Linked DNA regions of Streptomyces venezuelae ATCC 10712. The main gene of each other region encodes a partner of the protein of the gene in region 2 in a complex. Links are inferred from orthologs where the notes say so. Each region holds a gene or a part of one and is shown on either strand. Other genes may lie near its edges.

Evidence for each region.
Region 1: the proteins of dnaG (region 2) and dnaB are in contact, whole or in part, in a crystal structure (PDB 2R6A), measured with the Geobacillus stearothermophilus proteins. The link is inferred for Streptomyces venezuelae ATCC 10712 from one-to-one orthologs. Residues at the interface, in WP_049624496.1 of Geobacillus stearothermophilus: Lys456, Leu457, Leu458, Pro459, Ala460, Asn463, Ala464, Leu467, Leu535, Leu536, Ile537, Ala538, Gln544, Glu545, Asp548, Tyr549, His552; in WP_033016901.1 of Geobacillus stearothermophilus: Ser13, Glu15, Ala16, Gln18, Glu91, Leu92, Asp94, Ala95, Val96, Pro97, Thr98, Ala99, Ala100, Asn101, Tyr104, Tyr105, Ile108.

What each region holds. Positions count from the first base shown.
Region 1 is NZ_CP029197.1:4,007,136-4,016,706, reverse strand. Bases 6,647-9,571 are described here. They hold dnaB (replicative DNA helicase), read right to left. Parts: upstream 8,889-9,571; coding sequence 7,404-8,888; downstream 6,647-7,403. Other genes in these bases: DEJ43_RS18350 (MATE family efflux transporter), read left to right, coding at 9,311-9,571; DEJ43_RS18365 (serine hydrolase domain-containing protein), read right to left, coding at 6,647-7,047. Also shown: DEJ43_RS18400 (LysR family transcriptional regulator), read left to right, coding at 168-1,064; DEJ43_RS18395 (NUDIX domain-containing protein), read left to right, coding at 1,119-1,598; DEJ43_RS18390 (globin domain-containing protein), read right to left, coding at 1,541-2,794; DEJ43_RS18385 (HAD family hydrolase), read right to left, coding at 2,900-3,553; DEJ43_RS18380 (GNAT family N-acetyltransferase), read left to right, coding at 3,654-4,514; DEJ43_RS18375 (MarR family winged helix-turn-helix transcriptional regulator), read left to right, coding at 4,614-5,072; DEJ43_RS18370 (GNAT family N-acetyltransferase), read left to right, coding at 5,149-5,601; more of DEJ43_RS18365, read right to left, coding at 5,668-6,646. UniProt on the Escherichia coli protein: The main replicative DNA helicase, it participates in initiation and elongation during chromosome replication. Travels ahead of the DNA replisome, separating dsDNA into templates for DNA synthesis.
Region 2 is NZ_CP029197.1:2,423,043-2,439,945, forward strand. What follows is about bases 13,976-16,903. They hold dnaG (DNA primase), read right to left. Parts: upstream 16,422-16,903; coding sequence 14,529-16,421; downstream 13,976-14,528. Other genes in these bases: DEJ43_RS11185 (RNA polymerase sigma factor), read right to left, coding at 13,976-14,471; DEJ43_RS11195 (NAD(P)/FAD-dependent oxidoreductase), read right to left, coding at 16,444-16,903. In the rest of the region: DEJ43_RS11110 (phosphocholine-specific phospholipase C), read left to right, coding at 1-620; DEJ43_RS11115 (DUF7144 family membrane protein), read left to right, coding at 841-1,296; DEJ43_RS11120 (DUF2252 domain-containing protein), read left to right, coding at 1,332-2,750; DEJ43_RS11125 (SHOCT domain-containing protein), read left to right, coding at 2,845-3,261; DEJ43_RS11130 (GAP family protein), read left to right, coding at 3,303-3,980; DEJ43_RS11135 (amphi-Trp domain-containing protein), read left to right, coding at 4,063-4,473; DEJ43_RS11140 (chloride channel protein), read left to right, coding at 4,496-5,746; DEJ43_RS11160 (hypothetical protein), read left to right, coding at 6,575-6,886; DEJ43_RS11165 (FGGY family carbohydrate kinase), read left to right, coding at 6,916-8,355; DEJ43_RS11170 (ABC transporter ATP-binding protein), read left to right, coding at 8,430-10,163; DEJ43_RS11175 (ABC transporter ATP-binding protein), read left to right, coding at 10,163-12,088; DEJ43_RS11180 (TerD family protein), read left to right, coding at 12,140-13,363; more of DEJ43_RS11185, read right to left, coding at 13,371-13,975. UniProt on the Escherichia coli protein: RNA polymerase that catalyzes the synthesis of short RNA molecules used as primers for DNA polymerase during DNA replication.

The DNA.
Region 1 (9,571 bases), 1.6 Mb from region 2 along the record:
CTCGGTTCCACGCGCGGAGACCGCCTGAACAAGGCTAGTTGACTGTGCGTCAGTGTCCAATCACGGTAGCGACAGAGACCTATCGACTTATTTATAGTTGGACGGTCCTGAGGCGCAGTCAGCCGACCGCCTGAGTCGAACGGCCCCACGGCCGGGAGGGGGCGGACATGGATCTGGCCCTGCTGCGCACGTTCGTCACGGTGCACCGGGCCGGCTCCTTCACCCGGGCCGCCGCGCTCCTCGGCCTCTCCCAGCCCGCCGTCACCAGCCAGATCCGCACGCTCGAACGACAGCTCGGGCGCCCGCTCTTCCTCAGACAGGCCCGCGGGGTCACGCCGACGACCATCGGCGACGAGCTCGCGCACCGCGCCGCACCGCATCTCGACGCGCTCGTCGAGATCGCCGAGACCGGCCTCGACGAGGACAGCGGCGTCCGCACCCTGCACGTCGCCGGGCCCCCGGAGTTCACCGCGCTCCGCGTCCTGCCCGCGCTCACCCCGCTGGTCGGCCAGGGCCTCGCCGTCCGGGCGTCGTTCCTGGGCAACACCGAGGAGATCCTCGACGGGCTGGCCGCCGGGCACCACGACCTGGCCGTCGCCACCGCCCGCCCCCGCGGTGGCCTGCTCGTCTCCACGCCGCTCTGCGACGAGGAGTACGTCCTGGTCGCCGCGCCGCGCTGGGCCGCCCGGCTCTCCCCCGAGGTGCTCCTCCGCAAGGGCGCCGTGGTCCTGGAGCAGCTGCCGGTGGTCGAGGTGCACGAGTCGCTGCCCTTCGTCGCCCGGTACTGGGCGAGCGTCTTCGAGACCAAGCCGGCGGTGGCCGCCACCGTGATCGCGCCCGATCTGCGCGCCGTACGGGAGTCCGCCGCCTCCGGTGCCGGGCTCGCCGTGCTGCCCCGCTATCTGTGCGAGGACGCCCTGGACGAAGGACGGCTGGTGGCGCTGCTCGACCCGCCGGTCCCGCCGCTGCGGACCTATTTCCTCGTCGTGCGGACGGGGACGCTCGCGCTGTCGCCCATCGCGCGGGCTCATGAGGAACTGCTGCGGGCGGCGGGGGACTGGTGAGTCCCTGACGGGCCGGCGCGTTTCAGGGCACCGCGTACGGGCCATTTTCTTCCCATGAACGAACGGCCCGTGATCAAGCGCACCGCACGCGCCATCCTGCTCGACGGGGACGACCTCATCCTCATCAAGCGCACCAAGCCGGGGATGGATCCCTACTGGGTGACGCCCGGCGGTGGCGTCGAGGCCTCCGACTCCACCGTGGTCGAGGCCCTGCACCGCGAAGTGCACGAGGAGCTCGGCGCCAAGATCGTCGACGTCGTGCCCTGCTTCGTCGACACCGTCGAGCACATCGTCGACGGCGGTGTCTCCGGGGTGAAGGTCCAGCACTTCTTCGTCTGCCGGCTCGACTCCATGGACACCTCGCTGCGGCACGGCCCCGAGATGGACGAGCCGGTCGGCGAGTACGAGATCGTCCGCGTGCCCTTCAGCCGGGTGGGCATCGCCGCCGTGCACCTCGTCCCGCTCTCCCTGCGCCACTACCTCGACGGCAACATCGAGGGCGTCCGCGCCATGCACGCCCCCGACCTGGGCTGATCGGGGTCGGCCGGCGCGAGCTCGGTCAGGAAGTCGTGGCGGATGCGCTCGACGGGGACCCCCGCTCCCCGCAGCGCGTCCACCCCGCGGCGCACCATGCCGAGCGGCCCCGAGAGATACGCGTCGCGTTCGCTCCAGGAGCCGTAGCGGCAGACGGCCTCCGGGAGCCGCCCCTGCTCCTCGGTGACGGGGTGGACGGAGAGCCAGGGGAAGGTCTTCTGGAGCCTCAGCATCGTGTCGATGTCGTAGAGGTCGTGGTCGCTGCGCGCTCCGTAGAAGACGTCGACGGGACGCCGGTCCCCGTGCTCGGCGACGTCCTCCACCAGGGCTTTGATCGGTGCTATCCCCGTGCCTCCGCCCACACAGAGCAGGCCGGTGTCCGCGGCGTGGTCGACCGTCATGGAGCCGGCCGGCGGACCGAGCCGCAGGACGTCCCCGGGGCGCGCCCGGTGGACGAGCGCGTTGGACACCCAACCGGCCGGTACCGCCTTGACGTGCAGGGACAGCAGCCCGTCGGGCCGGGGTGCCGATGCGAAGGAGTAGTGACGCCATATCCGCGGCCACCACGGGGTCTCCAGCGTCGTGTACTGCCCCGCGAGGAAGGGGTACGGCTGGTCGGGCCTGAGGGTCACGACGGCGATGTCCGGGGTGCGCAGATCGTGGGAGACCACCTCGGCCTGCCACCAGGCGGGCGCCGAGCGCTCGTCCTCCGCCGCCGCGTCGATCATGATCTGGGAGATCGTCGTGTACGTACGGACCCAGGCCGCCTCCGCCTCGGCGTCCCAGCTCGTCGTCGCGTACCGCGCGAGCGCGCCGATGAGGGCCTCACCGACGGCCGGGTAGTGGGTGGAGTGGGTGCCGTACTTGCGGTGTCCCCTGCCGAGGTTCTCCAGGTACGCGGTGAGCACCGGGGTGTCGTCCAGGTGTTCCGCCGCGGTGAGGAGCGCCTTCAGGAGCCGGTCCCGCTGGGTGTCCATGGCCACGGGGAACATCTCGCGCAGCTCGGGGTTCCGGATGAAGAGCAGGGCGTAGAAGTACGAGGTCACCCGGTCGGCGACGGGTGCGATCTCCGCCAGGGTGCGCCGGACGAGGACCGCGTCGGCGGAGGCCTCGACGGGTATTCCGGGCTCGTTCCCGTCCCCCGCCGAGGAGTCCTGTCCGTCCGCCGACCTCGTGGTGGTCGGAGCATCCATCATGTGCCTCGCCCTCACGCTGGCCGTCTTCCGTGCTCGCAGCTTCTCCTCCCGACGGCCGCTTCGGACGGAAAGCGGCGTTCTCGGGCCATAGATCAGGGTTTCTGGCTAAGCTGCGCTGTTTCGGACCAGGGCATAGGCCTCGCGCAGATCGCCTCCCGTGTAACTGTGGCGGGCGAGCCCGGCGAGATGGTGGTCCGCGTTCACGGCCACGGTGTGCGGGACGAGGGCGAAGAGTTCCGCGTCGGACATCGAGTCGCCGTAGGCGACGCAGTCGGCCGGGTCCATGCCGTATCCCGCGCAGAGCTCTCGCGCGATGCGGACCTTCGCGCTCGCGTTGAGGATGCTGGGCCGGTGGATCGGAGCGGTGAAGGGAACGGCCGGCCACCGCGAACCGTGCGCCGTTTCGACGCCCCAGTCGAGAAGCCGCTCGACGAAGAAGTCGGGCGAGAGGGAGATCACCGCGCAGCGATCGCCCCGGGCCCGGATGTCGGCCCAGACCTCACGGATGCCCGCCAGCCAGGGTGCCCCGTCGAAGGCGGCGGTGACCTGGTCCACGGTGAGCGCGGACCAGAGCTCACGGGCCCGGACGGCGAACTCGTCCGGTGTGAGCCCCTGAAGGAACCCCTGTTCCAGGGCGGCGATCTCCTCGTCGAGTCCCAGCTGCCGGGAGATCTCCACTGCAGCGGCCGAGCCCCTGATCAGAGTCCCGTCGAGGTCGAAGAAGTGCAGTCGCGGCGTGTGGTGTTTCACGTGAAACATCGTCGGCAACCGATGGGGCGGAATCAACGGCCGCTCCGGGTGCCGGTCAGATCCGGTAAAGGGGTGGACGGAAGATCACCGTGTCGGACAGCCTGAAACCATGCCGATCTCCCCCTCCCTCGCGCAGCTCCCCGTCCGGCGTCTCACCTCGGACGACCTCCTCGCCTGCGCCGACCTCTCCGAGAACCGGGGCTGGCCACGGGAGGAGCACAAGTGGGGCCTGCTGCTCACCGCGGGCACCGGCTACGGCATCGACGACCCTTCCGGAGCCGGGCTGCTCGCCTGTTCCGTCGTCACCTCGTACGGCCCCGGGCTCGCCGCGATCGGCATGGTGCTCGTCGCGGAGCGATACGCACGCCAGGGCGTGGGGCGCCGGCTCATGGAGCACGTCGTGACGGAGGCCGGTGACACGCCACTGACGCTGCACGCCACACCGAACGGACAGCCCCTGTACGAGCAGCTGGGTTTCACGGAGACGAGCCGGGCGGAGATGGTCCGCGGGCGCTTCACCTTCAGCACCCCCGCCCCCGCCGTCCCGGTGCGCCCGGCGACGGCGGAGGACCTCCAGACGATCCTGCGTCTGGACCACGAGGTCTTCGGCCTCGACCGCACGCACATGATCACCCGGCTTCCCGCGTTCGCGGACCACCTCCGGGTCGCGGTGGAGGACGGCGAGGTCACGGGCTTCGCGGCGGCCTGGCCCAACATGGACACCCATGTCGTCGGACCGCTGATCGCCCGGGACCCCGCCACCGCCCAGGCCCTCATCGCCTCACTCGCGGCCGCCGGCGACCGCCCCCTGCGCACGGACGTCGATGTGCGTCATACCGCACTGCTGGGCTGGCTGAAGGAGAACGGCGTCGACTCCGTCGCCTCCAACGCGGTGATGGTCCGCTCCCTCCCCGACCTCCCCGGGGACTGGCGGCGCCGCTTCGCGCCGCTGACGGTCGCGGCCGGCTGACCCGGTCACGATTTACTTGCAGACGCGCATTATTGCGTTGCATCGTCTACCCTGGGTCGAGAACACTCCGGTGCCAAGGAGAGACCGAGGAGAGAGACCATGACCGCGACGGATCCCGCACTCACCGCGCTCTCCCAGCGCTGGTGCGCCCTCTCCCTGCTCCACGGCAGGATCGAGTCGCACATCGAGCGCGCCCTGGAGACCCGGCACGGTCTGAGCGTGCGGGAGTTCTCGCTCCTCGACGTCCTCAGCCGCCAGCACAGCGGCCCGGGCGGTCACCTCCAGATGAAGCAGGTCGCCGACGCGGTCGTCCTCAGCCAGAGCGCCACCACCCGGCTGGTCACCCGGCTCGAGGACCGCGGCCTGCTCACCCGGTACCTCTGCGCCACCGACCGGCGCGGCATCTACACCGATGTCACCGAGGCCGGCCTGACGCTCCTTGCGGAGGCGCGCCCCACCAACGACAGCGCCCTGCGCGAGGCCCTCGACGAGGCGGCGAAGAACCCCGAGCTCGCCCCGCTGGTGCAGGTCGTGGAAGGCGTGACCGCCCCGGCGTGAGGCTGAGCACTTCCTCGTGAGGCTGAGCGCCGCCGCGTGAGGAGCGCGGCGGGAGGCTCGGCGTACGCTGCGGAGCATGAGCGATCTTGAGATACGTCCCGCCACCGCCGATGACCTCGCGGCCATCGTCGCGATGCTCGCCGACGACCCCCTGGGCGCCCAGCGGGAGTCTCCGGACGACCTCAGCCCGTACCTCACCGCGTTCGAGCGCCTCGCGAACGACCCGAACCAGCACGTCGTGGTGGCGGTCCGCGAGGACAAGGTCGTCGGCACCCTCCAGCTGACGGTCATCCCCGGACTCTCCCGCCGGGGCACCACGCGCTCGATCATCGAGGGCGTGCGGGTCCACTCCGACGAGCGCGGCAGCGGTCTCGGGTCACAGCTCATCGAATGGGCCGTCGAGGAGTCCGGCCGACAGGGCTGCAAGCTCGTCCAGCTGACCTCCGACGTCACACGCACCGATGCCCACCGCTTCTACGAGCGTCTCGGCTTCGAGGCCTCCCACGTGGGCTTCAAGAAGAGCCTCTGAGGCGGCGGAACAGTGCGCCGGGACGGATCCCGGCGCACTGTTTCACGTGAAACACCGCAGAACGGGTCAGAGACCGCGCCAGCCCGCCTCGTCCACCCCGCCCGGCACCGCGTCCGCCGGCGCATAAGGCTCCCGGGTGAAGACGAAGGAGCCGAGGTCGAGATGGCTCACGCTGCCGTCGGCCCGCCGTACCGCACGCAGCGTCTCTCCCTCGTAGTAGCCGTTCAGCCCGACCCAGCCACCCTCGGGCAGCGCCCGGAAGCGGGCCCGCCGCCCCGCTCCCCTCAGGGGTTCGAGCGACACGCTCCGGTCGGCACCGAGTCGAAGCCCGTAGGCGTACGTGCCCCAGTACCAGGGCCCGGTCAGCGCCAGCAGCTCCTCGTCGAACTCCGCCTCCGGAATCGGCCGCCAGGGCTCCGGGAACCTCGGCTCCGCCTCCGCCACGATCCGTACGAGATCGGCGGCCACGGCGGCCGTCAGCGGCCCTGAGGTGGCATTGGCGAGGGCGATCGCCGCCAGTCCGTCCTCCACGCTTACCCAGAGGGCGGCGACGAAGCCGGGGAGCGAGCCGGTGTGGCCGATCAGGGTCCGGCCGTCCCTGCGCAGCAACTGGAGGCCGAGCCCGTAGCTCCCCTCCCAGTCGCCCTCGCCCGCCGCCGCGGCCGGGGCCCGCATCTCCTCCACGGAGGACGAGACGAGCACCCGCTCGTCACCCGCCGCGAGGAACGCGGCGAAGCGGGCGAGATCCCCCGCCGTCGACCAGAGCTGGCCGGCGGGTGCCATCAGCCCGAGATCCTCCGACGGCTCCGGCAGCATCACATCCGCCCAGGGGTGCACCGCCCAGCCGCCGGCATGCGGGGCGACCGGGTCCACCGTCGTACGGTTCATCCCCAGCGGCTCCAGGATCTCGCGCCGCAGCACCTCGGCCCAGGGAACCCCACGCACGGCCTCGACCAGCGAACCGAGCAGCGTGTACCCGGGGTTGGAGTAGTGGTGACGACGGCCCGGCGCCTGGACGAAGGGCTGCTCCCCCAGGACGTCGGAGAGCTCCGGCCGCAGAGCGGCGGACGAGCGCTCCCACCACTGGCCCGGCGTCTCGGCCGCGAGACCGCTGCTGTGGCCGAGCAGCTGAGCGATCGTCACCTCACCGGCGCCCGTGCCCTTGAGATGCCGCTCCAACGGATCGTCCAGCGCGAGGCGCCCCTCGTCCCGCAGCCGCATCACCAGCACCGCGGTGAAGACCTTGGTGAGGGATCCGATCCTGAACTGCGTGTCGGTGTCCGGCGCGTGCCCGTCCACGCAGCTGCGCGAACCGCTCCACACCAGCGCGCCGTCCCGCACCACCGCCCCGACGAAGGACGGCGCACGCCCCTCGGCCTGAGCAACCGCCACACGGTGCAGCAAAGCCCGCTCGGTACCGGGCAACAGCGCTTCAAAAGATGTCATCATGCCCCCCATCCAACGCGATCCCCCTTCGCGGCGGCCTCCCCATTACGGCTGATCCGGCTGCCGGCACCTCCACCGCAGCGGCACCTCGGGCCGGTGCGTAAGCCGCTGCACGATCGTCGGCAACAGGTAGTGCGTCGCCTCCGCGGCGAGATGCTCCCGAAGCCAGCCGCCCGGGAGCCGCTGGCTGAGGCCGAGAGTTCAGCTGGGCCGGGCTGCAATCTGGCAACGGGCAAGGCCCCACACTGCCTCGAACTCCTCAGAGGAGAGTGGCTCGGGCTCATGGCCTTCCCATTCCGAGACGGGCACCCGCCGCCCACGAGTGGCTTCCCGTGTAGACCCTGCGTCGGCCTCGGTCAGGTCTGGGCCATGTCCACGAAGCGGGAGTAGTGGCCCTGGAAGGCCACGGTGATGGTGGCCGTGGGGCCGTTTCGGTGCTTGCCCACGATGATGTCAGCCTCGCCCGCGCGCGGTGACTCCTTCTCGTAGGCGTCCTCACGGTGCAGCAGGATGACCATGTCCGCGTCCTGCTCGATCGAGCCGGACTCACGGAGGTCGGAGACCATCGGCTTCTTGTCGGTGCGCTGCTCGGGGCCACGGTTCAGCTGCGAGAGCGCGATCACGGGCAGCTCCAGCTCCTTGGCGAGGAGCTTGAGGTTTCGCGACATGTCGGAGACCTCTTGCTGCCGGCTCTCCTGCCGCTTGGAGCCACCCGACTGCATGAGCTGCAGATAGTCGATGATGACGAGCTTGAGGCCGTTGCGCTGCTTGAGCCGGCGGCACTTCGCCCGGATCTCCATCATCGACAGGTTCGGGGAGTCGTCGATGTACAGCGGGGCCTGCGAGACGTCCGGCATCCGGCGGGCGAGGCGGGTCCAGTCCTCGTCGGTCATCGTGCCGGAGCGCATGTGGTGGAGCGCGACCCGGGCCTCCGCCGACAGCAGACGCATCGCGATCTCGTTGCGGCCCATTTCGAGGGAGAAGATGACGCTGGGCAGGTTGTGCTTGATGGACGCCGCCCGGGCGAAGTCCAGGGCGAGCGTCGACTTACCCATGGCGGGACGGGCCGCGATGATGATCATCTGGCCGGGGTGCAGACCGTTGGTCAGCGAGTCGAGGTCGGTGAAGCCGGTGGGGACACCGGTCATCTCGCCGCTGCGGGAGCCGATCGCCTCGATCTCGTCGAGGGCGCCCTCCATGATGTCGCCGAGCGGCAGGTAGTCCTCGGTGGTGCGCTGCTCGGTGACCGCGTAGATCTCGGCCTGGGCCGAGTTCACGATCTCGTCGACGTCGCCGTCGGCCGCGTACCCCATCTGCGTGATCTTGGTGCCGGCTTCGACGAGGCGGCGCAGTACGGCCCGCTCGTGCACGATCTCCGCGTAGTACGAGGCGTTCGCGGCGGTCGGTACCGACTGGACCAGGGTGTGGAGATAGGAGGCTCCGCCGACGCGGGTGATCTCCCCGCGCTTGGTGAGTTCGGCGCCCACCGTGATCGGGTCGGCTGGCTCGCCCTTGGCGTAGAGGTCGAGGATCGCGGCGTAGACGGTCTCGTGGGCGGGCTTGTAGAAGTCGTGGCCCTTGATGATCTCCACGACGTCGGCGATGGCGTCTTTGGAGAGCAGCATGCCGCCGAGGACGGACTGCTCGGCGTCGAGGTCCTGCGGGGGGACGCGCTCGAAGCCGGAGAGTCCGCCGTCCCACGGTCCGCCCTCGCCGCCCCGCTCGTGCTGGTCGTCCCGGCCACGGCCGCGGCCGCGTCCCTCACCCCGGGTGCGGGTGGGCAGTCGGTCGCTCGGTCCGCCGTCGGCCCAGGGGTCGTCCATGGGCTCGGGAACGCTCACCAAGCACCTCCTCCGTCCGCTCCGCGGACCTCGCCATGCCACTCTTTCTTACGCCACGGGCTTGATCAACGAGTGGCTTTGCGACCGCTTCTGGCGCGTCGGGCGCCGGACCACGGTAGGCCCGCGAGGGGCGTCAGCCAATCTGGTTATCCACAGGCCCTGTGGGTGAAGGGCCAGATGCTGTGGAGAACTCGCCGGAACCTGTGCACGGAGCGGGGGACAGCCATGTGGACAAACTCATAGGGCCCTCTGAACCACCTGCCTGACCTGGGGTTTTTCCATCCACGGGCTGTGGGGGAGAAAAACTTTTCCCCCTGGACCAAGATCAGAACAAACGACCCACACCCGAAGCGCCTTGCCCTCGCCAAGTAAGGATCACCCAAGCATTGCATCTCTTACCTGTGGAAGATTAGATTGACCCCATGACCCAGGCTCCCGCGACGTCCAGGGACGTCCGTCGACAGCACGACCGCGAGATCGTCGCCCTCGCCCTGCCGGCCTTCGGCGCCCTTGTCGCCGAGCCGCTCTTCCTGATGGTCGACAGCGCCATCGTCGGGCACCTCGGCACCCCTCAGCTCGCGGGTCTCGCGATCGCCGCGGCCCTGTTGTCCACCGCCGTCAGCGTCTTCGTCTTCCTGGCGTACGCCACCACGGCCGCCGTCGCCCGCCGTGTGGGCTCCGGA
Region 2 (16,903 bases):
CCACCGCCCCGGCGTCCGGCACGATGCCCCGCCAGGAACGCGGCGCCAAGCCCACCCGCCCGCTGAAGTACGCCCCGTACGTCGACGGCGCCGCCGACATCGCGGCGGGCAAGTTCCGTCTGACCTTCAGCGGCGGCCCCGCGGCCGGCGCCCAGTTCTACGTGACCTCGGCGAACCGCACGGACGCCCCGTGGACGTACACCGCCGAGGCCGCCAAGTCGATCTCGGACACCTGGAACACGACGTACTCGAAGGGCGTCACCGACCTCACGGTGCACGGCCCCAACGGCTTCGTCCGGCGCTTCCGCTCCCCCGGCAAGACGGCCGTCCCCGAGGTCACGGCCCGCCACAACGCCACCACCGGCCAGCTGGACCTCACCTTCACCAACGCGGGCACGACCGCCACGGTGACCCTCACCAACGCCTACGGCGGCACCCCGGCCACCCTCACCGTCGCGAAGGGCGCCACGGTCACCCGCGCCGTGGACGTCTCCGCCGCCCACCGCTGGTACGACATCACCGTCACGTCCTCCGCGAGCACGGACTACGTCCGCCGCCTCGCGGGCCACGTCGAGACAGGCGCGCCGAGCCAGTCCGACCCGGCGATCCTGACGTACTGACCCGCGCGAAAGCCCCGGGGGTCCGTACCCGTCCACCGACGGGTACGGGCCCTCGCCCCGTGCCCCCGCGCCCGGCCGGAGCGGCCGCCACCGCGCACCCCGCCCCTGCGGCCGTGATAATCGGAGGAGGGCACTCCGACCCGGCGAACAGGAGAGGCACGGGCGGACCGACGGCCCCGGGGTCGCTCGGCAAGGGATCGCACGCTGCGAGGTGACTGCCATGAGCCAGCACACACCCACCGGAGGGCAGGGGAGCGCCGGTACCGCACCGGGGAGGGCCCATCGGCCCGGAGGCGGCGGCGTCGCCGGCGGAGGCACGGTGTTCGCCGCGGTACTGCTCTCGGTCTCGGGCGTCCTGGCCGTGCTCCAGGGCATCGCGGCCATCGCCGAGGACGACGTCTACGCCCGCGTCGGCAGCTACGTCTTCGAGTTCGACCTGACGTCCTGGGGCTGGATCCACCTCATCCTCGGGATCTTCGTCGCGCTGACCGGCGTCGGCCTCTTCAAGGGCGCGAACTGGGCGAGGGCGGCGGGTATCTGTCTGGCCGGCCTCAGCATGATCGCCAACTTCCTCTGGCTGCCGTACCAGCCGTGGTGGGCGCTCACCCTCATGGCGATCAACGTGTTCATCATCTGGGCCCTGTGCGCCAGCTGGTCGCGCACCACCGCCGGCTGACCCGGTCCCCGGGAGGACGAGCAGGAAGGGTGCCGATGCCCCGGAAAGTCACCACGGCGCTGCGCGCGGCGCACCACGCCACACCCGAGGAGCGTGCGGCGCTCGGCAGGAAGGCCCGGCGCCGCTCGCCGCGGTCGGGCCACGCCGAGTACCGGCCGTCCGCGGACCGTCCCGGCCCGCTGACGATCCTGGAGGCGCAGTCGGCGACCCGGGTCCCCGAGCTGGTCCCGATCCGCTACGGCCGCATGACCGAGTCGCCGTTCCGCTTCTACCGGGGCGCCGCCGCGATCATGGCGTCCGACCTGGCCGGCACCCCCCGCTCGGGGCTCACGGCCCAGCTGTGCGGGGACGCGCACATGCTGAACTTCCGTCTCCTCGCCTCGCCGGAGCGGCAGTTGATGTTCGACATCAACGACTTCGACGAGACGCTCCCCGGCCCCTGGGAGTGGGACGTCAAACGGCTGGCGGCGAGCCTCGTCATCGCCGCCCGGGCGAACGGCTTCGACGACGCCGAGCGGGCCCGGATCGTCCGGCGCACCGTCCGCGCGTACCGCGAGGCGATGATCCGCTTCGCGGGCATGCGCACCATCGACGTCTGGTACGCGAAGATCGACGCGGCCCGGCTGGAGGCACTGACCAAGGACCTGCTCGCCAAGCGCGGCCGCAAGGACCTGAGCCGCGCCCTGGCGAAGGCCCGTACCCGCGACAGCCTGCAGGCCTTCGACCGGCTCACCCGGACCGTCGACGGCCGGCCGGTGATCGCGGCGGACCCGCCGCTGCTCGTGCCGGTGTCCGACCTGCTGCCCGAGCTCCGGCGCACCGCCCTGGAGCGCCAGTTCCGCGGCCTCATCGAGCGGTACGGCGCCACCCTGCCCTCCGACCGGCGCACCCTCCTGGCGGACTACCGCCTCGCCGACGTCGCCCGCAAGGTGGTCGGCGTCGGCAGCGTCGGCACCCGCTGCTGGATCTTCCTGCTCCTCGGCCGTGACAACCGGGACCCGCTCTTCCTCCAGGCCAAGGAGGCGGACACCTCCGTCCTCGCCCCGTACGCGGGCGCCAGCGCGTACCGCAACCAGGGCGAGCGCGTCGTCTCCGGCCAGCGGCTGATGCAGGCCACCAGCGACATCCTCCTCGGCTGGGAGCGCGTGGACGGGATCGACGGCAGGCGGCGCGACTTCTACGTGCGCCAGTTGCGTGACTGGAAGGGCATCGCCGAACCGGAGCGGATGCTGCCCCGCGGCATGGGGGCCTTCGGCGACATGTGCGGGCTCACCCTGGCCCGCGCCCACGCGCGCTCCGGCGACCGGATCGCGATCGCCGCGTACCTGGGCCGCGGCGACTCGTTCGACCGGGCGCTCGCGCGCTTCGCGGAGGCCTATGCCGACCAGAACGAGCGCGACCACCGGGCCCTGGTCGACGCCGTACGCGCGGGCCGGTTGCCCGGCGTGCGGTGAGCTCCGGGGCGGCGCAATCTGGACAGAGATCGTTCCGCCGGACCGCGGCCCTCGTGAAGGGCGGCGGCCCGTCACGACCGGCAGGAGATCGGCCATGAGGGACTCGATGGTGAACCTGGCAGTGGACTACCCGCTGCTGAACATGTTCTGGACCATGCTGATGCTGTTCCTGTGGATCCTCTGGTTCATGTTGCTGTTCCGCATCATCGGCGACATCTTCCGCGACGACGACCTGAACGGCTGGGGCAAGGCGGGGTGGAGCGCCTTCGTCATCCTGCTGCCCTTCCTGGGCGTGTTCGTCTACCTGATCGCCCGCGGGCGCTCCATGGGCGAGCGCGAGCTGAAGCGGATCCGGCAGAACGAGGAGCAGTTCCGCTCGTACGTGCGCGAGACCACCGGGAGCGGCGGCGGCCAGGCGGAGGAACTGTCCCGGCTCGCCGAGCTGAAGAACAGCGGCGCCATCACGGAGGCCGAGTTCACCCAGGCCAAGGCGAAGGTCCTCGCGAGCTGACCGGGCCGGACCCGGCAGGCTTCGGCGCGGGGTGAGCGCCCGTGGTCCTCGACCTCTTCCTCATCGGCCTGGCCATCGCGCTCTACCCGCTGCCGGGCATGGCGCTGGTGCTGGTGCTCTCCTCGCCCCGTGGGGTGTACAAGGGGCTGGCGTTCATCACGGCCTGGCTCGCCTGCCTCGTCGCCGTGATCGCCCTGGTCCTGCTCTGCACGGGCGGAGAGCCGCCGGCGCCCCGCTCTCCTCCGTCGCTCGCGTCCCTCGCGGCCACGCTGGTCATCGGCCTGAGCCTGGTCGTCTACAGCGAGCACCGGCGCCGCCGCAGCCGCCGCGTCACCGCCGCGTCCGACGACGGGGAGGGGACGGCCGGGTCCGGGCGTTCGCCGGCCTCCCGGATGGACCAGGCCACCGGGTGGTCCGCCGCCGGGCTCGCCGTCCTCCTCCAGCCCTGGGGCATGGTGAGCGCCGCGGCCGCCACCGTGGTGAAGGCCGACGCCTCGCACGCCCAGTCCTTCCTGGCGCTCCTCGGCTTCTGCGTCCTGGCCACCTCCACCCTGCTGGCCATGGAGCTGTACACGGTCTTCGCGCCGGAGGACGCGCAGCGGGACCTGACGCGGCTGCGGGCGTGGCTGTCGCGCCACAAGGACCAGGCGATCGTCCTGCTCTGCCTCCTGCTCGGGCTGTGGCTCGTCGGCCGGAGTCTGTACCAGCTGACGGGATGAGTCCCGGTCAGGGGATGTCGGATCGCGCCCCCGAGATCACAATGGGCGATATCTACCATTCCTCCCCGATCGGAGACCTTCGATGAAGGACCTCAAGTTCGAGCAGAAGCGCTCGATGACGCGTCTCGAAGCGGCCGACCAGCTCGCCGCGCTCGCGGCGGCGCTACGGGAAGGCGGCGACGTCGAACTGGAATACGGCCAGGGGACGCTGAGCCTCTCCATCCCCGAGGAGCTCCGCTCCGAGGTGGAGGTCGAGGTCGGCAACGGGGAGATCGAGCTGGAGATCGAGTTCAAGTGGCCGACCGCACGGGCCCGCAAGGCCCGGGAGAGCGGGCGGGAGGAGCCCGCACCCGAGCCGGAACCGGCGAAGGCCCCGCCGCGGCGCAAGAGCGCGCCGGCCAGGACCGCCCGGACCGCCGCCGGGACCAAGCGGACCGCCGCCGGCACGAAGAAGACCGCCGGTTCCCGGCCGCCTGCCGCGAAGAAGTCCTGAGCGGCGACCGAGGAGGCCGCCCATGGCCGAGACCGACGCCCGTCCGGAGGAACCCGGCAGCGGGGAACAGCAGCCCCTGGAGGCGGACCGGCTGCGCGGCCTGCTCCTCGCCCCCGGCTACCTCAAGACCCTCACCGTCTCCGCCCTGATCGGCGTCCCGGTCTCGCTCGTCGCGTTCTGGTTCCTCGTCGGGCTGCACGCACTCGAACACCTCCTCTGGGCCGACCTGCCGCACGACCTCGGCTGGGACACCCCGCCCTGGTGGTGGCCGCTGCCCCTCCTGCTGGTCGCGGGGGCCGTCGTCGGCCTTGTCGCCGCACGCCTGCCCGGCGGCGGCGGTCAGGTCCCGGCGTCCGGCCTGCACGCCGGCGGCGCCTCGTCGGCCACGCTGCCCGGCGTCGTGATCGCCGCGACCGCGTCCCTGCCGCTCGGCGCCGTCCTGGGCCCCGAGGCACCGCTGATCGCGCTCGGCGGCGGGCTTGCCCTGCTCGTACGAGACCTGACGCGAGGTCCGGCGACGCCCGCCACGACCGTCCTGCTCGGCGCGGCCGGCGCCGCGGCCGCCATCGCCGCGATCTTCGGCAACCCGCTGGTCGCCGCGGTGCTCCTGATGGAGGTGGCGGGCGCCGGCGGCCCCCGGCTGTTCGCGGTCATGCTGCCGGCGCTGCTCTCCAGTGGCGTCGGCGCCCTGGTCTTCACCGGCTTCGGGCGCTGGACCGGTCTCGAGACCGGCAGCCTCGCCCTCCGCATGCCGACGCCCTTCCCCGCGCTGGACATCGGCGACGTGCTCTGGACGATCCCGCTCGCCCTCGCCGTCGCCGCCCTCCTGCACCCGCTCCTGAGGGCGGCCCGTCGCGTCGCCGCCTTCGTCGCCGCGGGCCCGGTCGCCCGCACCGCCCTCTGCGCCCTCGCCGCGGCGGCCTGCGCGGCGCTCTACGCCCTGCTCACCGACCGCTCCCCCGCCGAGGTCGCCCTGTCGGGCCAGGCCACCCTGGGGCAGCTGGCCGCCGACCCGCACGCCTGGGGGGTCGGCGCCCTCGTCGCGGTCCTCCTCCTGAAGGGGACCGCGTACGCCCTCTGCCTGGGCAGCCTCCGCGGCGGTCTCGTCTTCCCGGCCCTGTTCCTCGGGGCCGCCGCCGGCGTCCTGCTGGCCCCTCTCCCCGGCTTCGGCCTCGTCCCCGCCCTGGCGGCCGGCATGGCGGCCGCGACCGCCGCCGCCTGCCGGTCAGCAGCGTCGTCCTCGTCGTCCTCCTGCTCGGCGGCACCGCGATGATCCCCGTCGTCATCCTCGCCGCGGTGATCTCCCTCGTCACGACGGAGGTCCTCCCGAAGGCCAAGGCCGCGCCTCCCGCGTGAGCGAAGCCCGCGCGCGGGTGAAACGGCCGCGGCCCCCGGATCGGATCCGGGGGCCGCGGCCGTACGTGGGGTGTGGTGCGTCCGGGTGACCTCGGCGTGTCGCGCCGACGTGGCAGCCCGGTCCGAGTGCACCGTGGAGATGACCGCCAGGAGGTAAAACCTTCCTGCTGCTGCGGTGCTGTGGTGGGGCGGGTGGGACTCGAACCCACGGCCGACGGATTATGAGTCCGCTGCTCTAACCGGCTGAGCTACCGCCCCGTACGGTGAGGCGCGTACATGTGTGCGCGCCGTCTGCCGCAGCATAGCCGCTCATACGATCTCCTGCTCCGGATGATCGGCTCTGCTCGACCATGAAGACCCCGCCGCGCACCGCATGGTTCCCGGAGACGCGAAAAAGGACCCCGAAGGGTCCTTTTCCGTTTCGCTCCCCCGGCTGGACTCGAACCAGCAACCCTCCGGTTAACAGCCGAATGCTCTGCCAATTGAGCTACAGGGGATCGCGCTCCCCCGACTGGACTCGAACCAGTAACCTGCCGGTTAACAGCCGGCTGCTCTGCCAATTGAGCTACAGGGGATTGCTGCGTTGCACCGAACGTACCCACTCCGGATGCTCCGGGCGGGCGGTTGCTCGCTGCGACACATACATTAGCGCAAGCAGGGGGGTGCTCCGCCAATCGGTATCGCCGTGGGCACCGCCTGGGCACCAGCGATGCATCAAGGAAGCTCTCCAGGGAAGGTGGTGGCCATGCGATACAAGCTGACGTTCGTCGTGGGACTCGCCCTCGGTTACGTGGTCGGCACGCGTGCCGGACGCGAGCGCTACGAGCAGATGAAGAAGTCCGCCAAGGACCTCGCCCGGAACCCGGCCGTGCGGAACGCCGCCGAGTCCGCCGCCCAGACCGGCCGCCAGGTCGCCGGGAAGGCCGCGCACGTGGTGGGCGACAAGGTCGGCGACCGGCTGCCGTCCTCCGTGACCGACCGGTTCCACGCGCTGTCCGGGCGCGGCGGCGCCAACGGGAAGGTCGAGGAGGACGACTGGGGCACCAGCAACACCTGAACGCCGCGCGTGCGGCAGAATCATGTGTCATGGGGATAGTCGCCGGACTCGACAGCTCAGCGGAGTTCACACGCATCGTCGTCTGTGACACGGACACGGGTGCCGTACTGCGGCAGGGTTACGCCCCGCACCCGGGCGAGCCCAAGGCCGTCGACGTCGACCCGCAGACCTGGCTGCTCTCGCTCGGGGAGGCCGCCACCGGCGGGCTCCTGGAGGGCGTCCAGGCCATCGGCGTGTCCGCGCAGCAGCACGGCCTCGTGCCGCTCGACGCGCAGGGCGGCCTGGTGCGGCCCGCGCTCGTCCGCAACGACAAGCGGGCCCAGGTCGCCGCCGCCGACCTCGTCGAATCCCTCGGGGGCCGGCAGGCCTGGGCCGAGGCCGTCGGCTCCGTGCCCGGCGCCGGGCAGCCGGTCGCCAAGCTGCGCTGGCTGGCCCGTACCGAACCCGAGCACGCGGCGCGGGTCGCGATGATCCTCCAGCCGCACGACTGGCTGGTCTGGCAGCTCCTCGGCCGCCCCGCCCGGCGCACCACCGACCGCGGCGCCGCCTCCGGCACCGGCTACTGGTCGGCCCGCACCGGTTCCTACCGCCCGGACCTGGTGGAGCTCGCGCTCGGCCACCAGGCGGTGCTGCCCGAGGTGCTCGGCCCCGCCGAGGCGGCCGGCACCACGCCCGAGGGGCTCCTCATCTCCGCCGGTACGGGCGAGACGATGGCCGCGGCGCTCGGCCTGGGGCTCGGCCCCGGCGACGCGGTGGTCTCCCTCGGCGCCTCCGGCTCCGTGATGGCCGTGCACCACGAGGCCCTCTCCGACCCCCGCGGCATGATCACCTCCTTCGCCGACGCCACCGGCATGCACCTGCCCGTCGTCCACACCTCCAACGCGGTACGGACGCTGCGCGGCACCGCCGAGATGCTGGGCGTGGAGTCCCTGGAGGAACTGTCGGCGCTGGCGCTGAAGTCGACGCCCGGTGCCTCCGGGCTCGTCCTGCTCCCCTATCTGGAGGGCGAGCGCACGCCGAGCCTGCCGCACTCCGCGGGCACGCTCAGCGGGCTGCGGCGCGAGTCGATGAAGCCCGAGCACCTGGCGCGGGCCTCGTTCGAGGGGATGCTCTGCGGGCTCACCGACGCGATGGACGTGCTGCGCGGCCGGGGCGTCGAGGTCCGGCGGGTGTTCCTGCTGGGCGCGGCCGCGGCGCTCCCGGCGGTGCAGGCGCTCGCGCCCGCGCTGTTCGGCGCGCAGGTCGTCGTCCCCCAGCCGGCCGACTACGCGGCGCTCGGCGCGGCGCGGCAGGCCGCCTGGGCCCTCGGGGTGGCGCGGGGCACGCTGTCGCCGTCGGCTCCCCTGGCCTGGCAGGGCGCGGCCGCGCAGATCCTGGAGCCGGGTGAGGACCTGGCCGCCGGCCAGGCGGTCCGGCAGCAGTACGTGGCGACGCGCGACCAGCTCCACCCGGGCGCGTTCGCTTCGTAAAGTCTTGCCCAGGGCTCGGGGCGGACCCCGAAACCGAGTCGTAACGTCTCGGGGGCGCGGGCGATAGTGGAGCCGTGCTCATAAGACTTCTCCGAACCCACCTCGGGCCCTACCGAAAACCGATCGCGCTGCTCGTGTTCCTGCAGTTCCTGCAGACCTGCGCGAGCCTCTACCTGCCGACCCTGAACGCGGACATCATCGACAACGGTGTCGTCGACGGGGACACCGGATACATCCTGCGCTTCGGCGCCCTGATGGTCGGCGTCTCCGTCGTCCAGGTCGTCTGCAACGTCGGCGCCGTGTTCTACGGCGCCCGTACCGCGTCCGCCCTGGGGCGGGACGTGCGCGCCGCGGTCTTCGACCGCGTGCAGTCGTTCTCCGCGCGGGAGCTGGGGCACTTCGGCGCGCCCTCGCTGATCACCCGTACGACCAATGACGTGCAGCAGATCCAGATGCTGGTCCTGATGGCGTTCACCCTGATGGTCTCCGCGCCCATCATGTGTGTCGGCGGCATCGTGATGGCGCTCGGCCAGGACGTGCCGCTCTCGGGCGTGCTGCTCGCCGTCGTGCCGGTCCTCGGGGTCTCCGTCTCCCTGATCGTGCGGAGGATGCGGCCGCTCTTCCGGACCATGCAGGAGCGTCTCGACACGGTGAACCGGGTGCTGCGCGAGCAGATCACCGGCAACCGGGTGATCCGGGCGTTCGTGAAGGACGGCTACGAGGAGGAGCGGTTCCGCGGTGCCAACGCGCAGCTGACCGACGTGTCGATGGCGACCGGCCGGCTGATGGCGCTGATGTTCCCGGTCGTCATGACCGTGGTGAACATCTCCAGCGTGGCCGTGGTCTGGTTCGGCGCGCACCGCATCGACAGCGGCGGGATGCAGATCGGCGCGCTGACCGCGTTCCTCGCGTATCTGATGCAGATTGTGATGGCGGTCATGATGGCCACCTTCATGTTCATGATGGTGCCGCGCGCCGAGGTCTGCGCGGAGCGCATCGAGGAGGTCCTGGCGACCGAGACGAGCGTGGTGCCGCCGGTGAAGCCGGTGACGAAGCTCGACCGGCGCGGGCATCTGGAGGTCAGGAGCGCGGACTTCCGGTACCCGGGCGCGGAGGAGTCCGTGCTCAAGGACGTCGGGCTCGTCGCCCGGCCCGGCGAGACGACCGCGATCATCGGCTCGACCGGCAGCGGCAAGTCGACCCTCCTCGGTCTCGTGCCGCGGCTCTTCGACGCCACCGGCGGCGAAGTCCTCGTCGACGGCGTCGACGTCCGCGAGCTCGACCCGCGGCTGATGGCCAAGACCGTCGGACTCGTCCCCCAGAAGCCCTACCTCTTCTCCGGGACCGTCGCCACCAACCTGCGGTACGGCAAGCCCGACGCCACCGACGAGGAACTCTGGCACGCCCTGGAGGTCGCCCAGGCCGCCGACTTCGTACGGAACCTGGAGCACGGCCTGAACTCCCCCATCGCCCAGGGCGGCACCAATGTCTCCGGCGGGCAGCGGCAGCGCCTCGCCATCGCGCGGACCCTGGTGCAGCGGCCGGAGATCTACCTCTTCGACGACTCGTTCTCCGCGCTCGACTACGAGACGGACGCCCTGCTCCGGGCGGCGCTCGCCGAGGAGACGGCCGACTCGACCGTCGTCATCGTCGCCCAGCGGGTCTCCACCATCCGGGACGCCGACCGGATCGTCGTCCTCGACGAGGGCCGGGTCGTCGGCACCGGACGGCACCAGGAGCTGATGGCGGACAACGAGACGTACCGGGAGATCGTGCTCTCCCAGCTCACCGAGGCGGAGGCAGCCTGATGGCCGGTCCTGGCGGACGCATGATGGCCGGTGGCGGCCCCGACCAGCGGTCGATGGACTTCAAGGGCTCGGGCAAGCGGCTGCTGAAGCAGCTGGCGCCCGAGCGCGGCGCGCTCTGGGTGATGCTCCTCGCGGGCGTGCTGTCGGTGGCGGCCTCCGTGATCGGCCCGAAGATCCTCGGCAGGGCGACCGACCTCGTCTTCGCCGGTGTCATCGGGCGGCAGATCGAGGGCGGCACCAAGCCGGAGGCGATCGAGCGGCTCCGTGCGGCGGGCGACTCCGGGATGGCGGACATGCTGTCCGGGGTCGACTTCACACCGGGGCAGGGGATCGACTTCTCCGCCGTCGGCGGGGTGCTGCTCCTGGTCCTCGGCGTGTACGTGGCGGCGGGCCTGCTGATGCTGGTCTCCACCCGGATGTCGATCAAGGTGATCAACCGGACGGTCTACCGGATGCGGGAGGACGTCCAGACGAAGCTGGCCCGGCTCCCCCTGTCGTACTTCGACAAGGCGAAGCGCGGCGAGGTGCTGTCGCGGGCGACCAACGACATCGACAACATCTCGCAGACCCTCCAGCAGTCGATGGGCCAGCTGATCAACTCGCTGCTCACGATCGTCGGCGTGCTCGCGATGATGTTCTGGATCTCGCCACTGCTCGCGCTCGTCGCGCTGATCACGGTGCCGGTCTCGGTCTTCGTCGCCGCGAAGATCGGCAAGCGCTCGCAGCCGCACTTCGTGCAGCAGTGGAAGTCCACGGGCGCGCTCAACGCGCACGTGGAGGAGATGTACAGCGGGCACAACCTGGTGAAGGTCTTCGGCCGCCAGGAGGAGTCGGCCCGTGACTTCCGCGAGCAGAACGAGGCGCTGTACGAGGCCGGGTTCAAGGCGCAGTTCAACAGCGGTGTGATGCAGCCCGTGATGTTCTTCATCTCGAACATCAACTACGTCCTGGTGGCCGTGGTCGGCGGCCTGCGGGTGGCGAGCGGCACGCTCTCCATCGGTGACGTGCAGGCCTTCATCCAGTACTCGCGCCAGTTCTCGATGCCGCTGACGCAGGTCGCGTCGATGGCGAACCTGGTGCAGTCGGGCGTGGCATCGGCCGAGCGGATCTTCGAGCTGCTCGACGCCGAGGAGCAGGAGCCGGACGCCCCGACGGGCGAGAAGGTCGCCGACCTCAAGGGCAAGGTCGCCCTGGAGGGCGTCTCCTTCCGCTACGAGGCCGACAAGCCGCTCATCGAGGACCTGTCGCTCACCGTCGAGCCGGGCCAGACGGTCGCGATCGTCGGTCCGACCGGCGCCGGCAAGACGACCCTGGTCAACCTGCTCATGCGGTTCTACGAGGTGACGGGCGGCCGGATCACCCTCGACGGGGTGGACATCGCCGGCATGTCCCGGGAGCAGCTGCGGGCCGGGATCGGCATGGTCCTCCAGGACACCTGGCTGTTCGGCGGCACCATCGCCGACAACATCGCGTACGGCGCGACGCGCGAGGTGACCCGGGCGGAGATCGAGGAGGCGGCGCGGGCCGCGCACGCCGACCGGTTCGTGCGCACCCTGCCCGAGGGGTACGACACGGTCATCGACGACGAAGGGGCGGGGGTCAGCGCGGGCGAGAAGCAGCTGATCACCATCGCCCGGGCGTTCCTGTCCGACCCGGTGATCCTCGTCCTCGACGAGGCCACCAGCTCGGTCGACACCCGTACCGAGGTCCTGATCCAGAAGGCCATGGCGCGCCTGGCCCACGGGCGGACCTCGTTCGTGATCGCGCACCGGCTCTCCACCATCCGCGACGCGGACGTCATCCTGGTGATGGAGAACGGCTCGATCGTCGAACAGGGCACGCACGAGGAGCTGTTGGCGTCCGGCGGGGCCTACTCCCGCTTGTACGCGGCGCAGTTCGCGCAGGCGGTCGCCGAGGTCGACTGACCGGCCGATGACCCATGCCGCATGATGGGCGGCATGGGTCACATGGGTCACATGGCGAAGAGTTCCTGGGTGCCTTCGGTCACCCTGCGCGTGGGCGCCGGGGGCGTGGACGTGGCGGCGCTGCTGCTCGCCGCGGACGGGCGGGTCCGGGGGGACGCGGACATGGTCTTCGACGGGCAGCCCGCCCATCCCTCCGGTGCCGTCCGGCACGAACAGGCTTCGCTGCTCCTCGCGTTGCACGAGGTGGAGGCGGACGTCGAGCGGATCGTGATCGCCGGGTCCGCGGCCGGCGGCGCCCTGACGGCGGTCGCCCCGGACGGCGCGGCCGTCGCCGCGCACACGGTGGCGGCCGCGCCGGAGACGACCGCCGTGGTGCTCGCGGAGTTCTTCCGGGAGTCGGGCGGCTGGAAGTTCGCCGGGGGCGGGAAGGGGTACGGCTCCGGACTCGCCGCGCTGGTCACGGAGTTCGGCGTCGAGGTCGCGGACGAGACCGGGGCGGCGCAGCAGCAGCCGGAGCCGGTCGCCGCCGGGCCCGTACCGCTGACGGGTGTGGTGAAGATGCCGGTGCGGGCGCGGCAGGCCGGCGGGTCGTCCGCCGCCGGCGCGGCGGCGCCCGGCCACGCCGGGCCGTCCGCCCCCGGTGGCCCGTTCCCGCCCGCCGACCGGCCGTACGAGCTCGTCGGGGGATGGGAGTTCGGCCCGGTCTTCGAGCCGTTCGCGATCACGGGGGACGGCGACCAGGTGGTCACCGTGGACGACCGCGTCCCGCCGGGCCCGGTCCTGGTGGAGACCGCGCACGAGGGCAGGGACGGCTACTTCGCCGTCTTCCCCCTCGACCAGCGGAACAAGGACGGGCAGTACCTGTTCAGCACCACCCTCCCCGACTTCAGGGGGAGTTCGGTCACCCCGGCACCCGAGGGCCGTGCGCTGCGGCTGCGCGTGCGGGCGTACCACCGCTGGGTGATGCGGGTGAAGCCCGTGGCCGCCGCCCGCCGCATCGAGGGGACGCTGCGGGGGTACGGTCCCGAGGCCCTGCTGTACACGGGCGGCGCGGCCGATCTCCAGGTGCACTTCGAGGGCGACGAGGACGGCGGCGGCTACGTCGGCATCCGGTGCCACGAGGTCGCCGGGCACACCGGTCTCACGGAACGGCCGACGCTGCTCCTCAACCGCACCGAGCCGCTGCTGCACACCGTCCCGCTGCCGCCGGGCCCGCTGTTGCTGCTGCACCGGGCCGACGGCCCGTGGACGCTGACGGTGAAGGAGCTGGACTAGACACCCGCTAGTCGAGATAGCCGCGCAGCTGGTCGGCGTAGGCGTGGTCCCGGAGTTTGCCGAGGGTCTTGGACTCGATCTGGCGGATGCGTTCGCGCGTCACGCCGAAGATGCGGCCGATCTCCTCCAGGGTGCGGGGCCGGCCGTCGTCGAGGCCGTAGCGGAGCTGGACGACCTTGCGTTCGCGCTCGCCGAGGGTGGACAGGACGTCCTCCAGGTGGCGGCGGAGCAGCAGGAAGGCGGCGGACTCCACGGGTGAGGCGGCGTCGCCGTCCTCGATGAGGTCGCCGAGGGCGACGTCCTCCTCCTCGCCGACGGGGGCGTGCAGGGAGACCGGTTCCTGGGCGAGCCGGAGCACCTCGCCGACCCGCTCGGGGGCCAGGTCCAGCTGGGCGGCGACCTCCTCGGCGGTGGGTTCGTAGCCGCGTTCCTGGAGCATCCGGCGCTGGACCCGGATGACCCGGTTGATGAGTTCGACGACGTGCACGGGGACGCGGATGGTCCGGGCCTGGTCGGCGAGGGCCCGGGACATCGCCTGGCGGATCCACCAGGTGGCGTACGTGGAGAACTTGTAGCCGCGCGCGTAGTCGAACTTCTCGACGGCCCTGATGAGGCCGAGGTTGCCCTCCTGGACGAGGTCCAGCATGGTCAGGCCGCGCCCCACGTACCGTTTGGCGACGGAGACGACGAGGCGGAGGTTGGCCTCGATCAGCTTGCGCTTGGCGATCCGCCCCAGGACGACGAGCCGGTCCAGGTCGCTCGCCAACCGGGAGTCCAGGTCGGGGGTGTTGGCGAGTTTCTCCTCCGCGAAGAGTCCGGCCTCGACCCGGCGGGCCAGGTCGACCTCCTCCTCGGCGGTCAGCAGCGGGATGCGGCCGATCTCGCGGAGGTACTGGCGGAAGAGGTCGGAGGAGGGCCCGTTGCCGCCGAGGTCGGGGCGGCGGCGCTGGGGTGGTATCTCCGGCTGCTCGTCCGGTGCGGCGGCGGGCGGTTCCTGGGACACGAACTGGGTCTGCACGGCGGGCGACCTCCAGGGGGGTGATCGCTGCCGGTCCGGGGGCGTACGGCAGCGGGACGACACCGTCACCCAGTGTGGGGTACGACACATCGCCGCCACGAGGGGCGTGCGGTGACTTTTTGAGACCGCGGCGTGACTGACCGTACGTCAGAGGGCGGCGGCGCCGTTGTTCCGCAGGGACTGCCCGTACTGGGTGAGCACCCAGAGTTCGTTCTGGACGGCGGCGAGCTGCTCGGGGTCGCCCTGGGCGCCGAGCCGGGCGAGGGTGCCCTGGACGTCGCGGATGCGGCGGTCGACGGCGCGGAGCCGGACGGTGACGAGCTGGTCGCCGGCGTAGGCCTCGTCGACGGTCTTGGCGAAGATCGTCTCGACGGCGAGTTCGGTGACGAGGGCGCGGACGGTGTCGTTGGGCGCGGCCTCGCGGACGGCGTCGAGGTAGTCGGCGGGGGCTCCGGTGGCGCCGCCGGCGTCCTGGACGCACTGGCGGACGGCCGCGTAGGGCGGGGCGGTGAACTCGTCGACGCCGTAGGCGTCGAAGGCCGGGGAGACGAGCTCGGGGCGCTGGAGGGCGAGCTTGAGGAGTTCACGCTCGGTGCGGTGCGCGGGGCTGCGCAGGTTGAGCGCGGGGCCTGAGGGGGCGGGGGCCGGGGCGGCGGTGTCGTATCCGCGCTGCGGGCCCTGCTGCCGCTCGGGGCCCTTGCCGCCGCGGTCGCGGGCCCAGCGGGCGAGCTGGGCGACCCGCTTGACGACGAACTGGGTGTCGAGGATGCCGAGCATGCCGGCGAGCTGGACGGCGACCTCGTGCTGGGCGCCGATGTTCTTGATCCGGGCGACGACGGGCGCGGCCTCGTCGAGGGCGGCGGCGCGGCCGGCCGGGGTCTCCAGGTCGTACCGCTTCACGATCTGGCGGAGGGCGAACTCGAAGAGCGGGGTGCGGGGCTGGACGAGGTCGACGACCGCCTCGTCACCCTTGGCGAGGCGCAGGTCGCAGGGGTCCATGCCGTCGGGGGCGATGGCGATGTAGGTCTCGGCGGCGAACTTCTGGTCGTCCTCGAAGGCGCGCAGGGCGGCCTTCTGGCCGGCGGAGTCGCCGTCGAATGTGAAGATGACGCGGGCCGAGCCGTTGTCCATGAGGAGGCGGCGGAGGATCTTGATGTGGTCGCCGCCGAAGGCGGTGCCGCAGGTGGCGATGGCGGTGGTGACCCCAGCGAGGTGGCAGGCCATGACGTCGGTGTAGCCCTCGACGACGACGGCCCGGCTGACCTTGGCGATGTCCTTCTTGGCCAGGTCGATGCCGTAGAGCACCTGGGACTTCTTGTAGATCGGCGTCTCGGGGGTGTTGAGGTACTTGGGGCCGTTGTCGTCGTCGCGGAGTTTGCGCGCGCCGAAGCCGACGATCTCGCCGCCGACGTCCTTGATCGGCCACATGAGGCGGCCGCGGAAGCGGTCGATGGGGCCGCGGCGGCCGTCCTGGGAGAGCCCGGAGAGGATGAGTTCCTTGTCGGAGAAGCCCTTGCCGCGCAGATAGCGGGTGAGGTGGTCCCAGCCGGCCGGGGAGTAGCCGACGCCGAAGTGGGCGGCGGCGGCCTGGTCGAAGCCGCGCTCGGCGAGGAAGGCGCGGCCGATCTCGGCCTCGGGCGAGCCGAGTTGGTCGGCGTAGAACTGGGCGGCGACCTTGTGGGCCTCGATCAGGCGGATGCGTTCGCCGCGCTGGTGGCCCGGGTTGTAGCCGCCCTCCTCGTACCGCAGGGTGATGCCCGCCTTGGCGGCGAGGCGCTCGACCGTCTCCGAGAAGGAGAGGTGGTCGATCTTCATCACGAAGGCGATGGTGTCGCCGCCCTCCTGGCAGCCGAAGCAGTGGAAGAGTCCCTTGCTGGGGCTGACCTGGAAGGACGGCGACTTCTCGTCGTGGAAGGGGCAGAGGCCCTTGAGGTTGCCGCCGCCCGCGTTGCGGAGCTGGAGGTACTCGGACACGACGGCGTCGATCGGGACCGCGTCCCGGACCGCCTTCACGTCGTCATCGTTGATCCTGCCTGCCACGCATGAAGTGTACGGGGGTCCCTCAGGCGATCAGGCTCTCCAGGGGGACGGAGGCATCGGCGAGGGCGTCGGGGTCCACGGGCTTCCGGGCGCGGATGAGCTGCTGGACGGGGTCTGTGACGTCCCACACGTTCACGTTCATGCCGGCGAGGACCCGGCCCTCCTTCAGCCAGAAGGCGATGAACTCGCGCTTGCCGGTGTCGCCGCGGACCACGACCTGGTCGTACGAGCCGGGGGGCGCCCAGCCGGAGTACTCCATGCCCAGGTCGTACTGGTCGGAGAAGAAGTAGGGGACGCGGTCGTAGGAGACGTGCTGCCCGAGCATGGCGCGGGCGGCGGCCGGGCCGCCGTTGAGGGCGTTGGCCCAGTGCTCGACGCGGAGCCGGGTGTGCAGCAGCGGGTGGTGGGCGGCAGCGACGTCGCCCGCGGCGAAGACGTCGGGGTCGGAGGTGCGCAGCGATTCGTCGACGGCGATGCCGCCG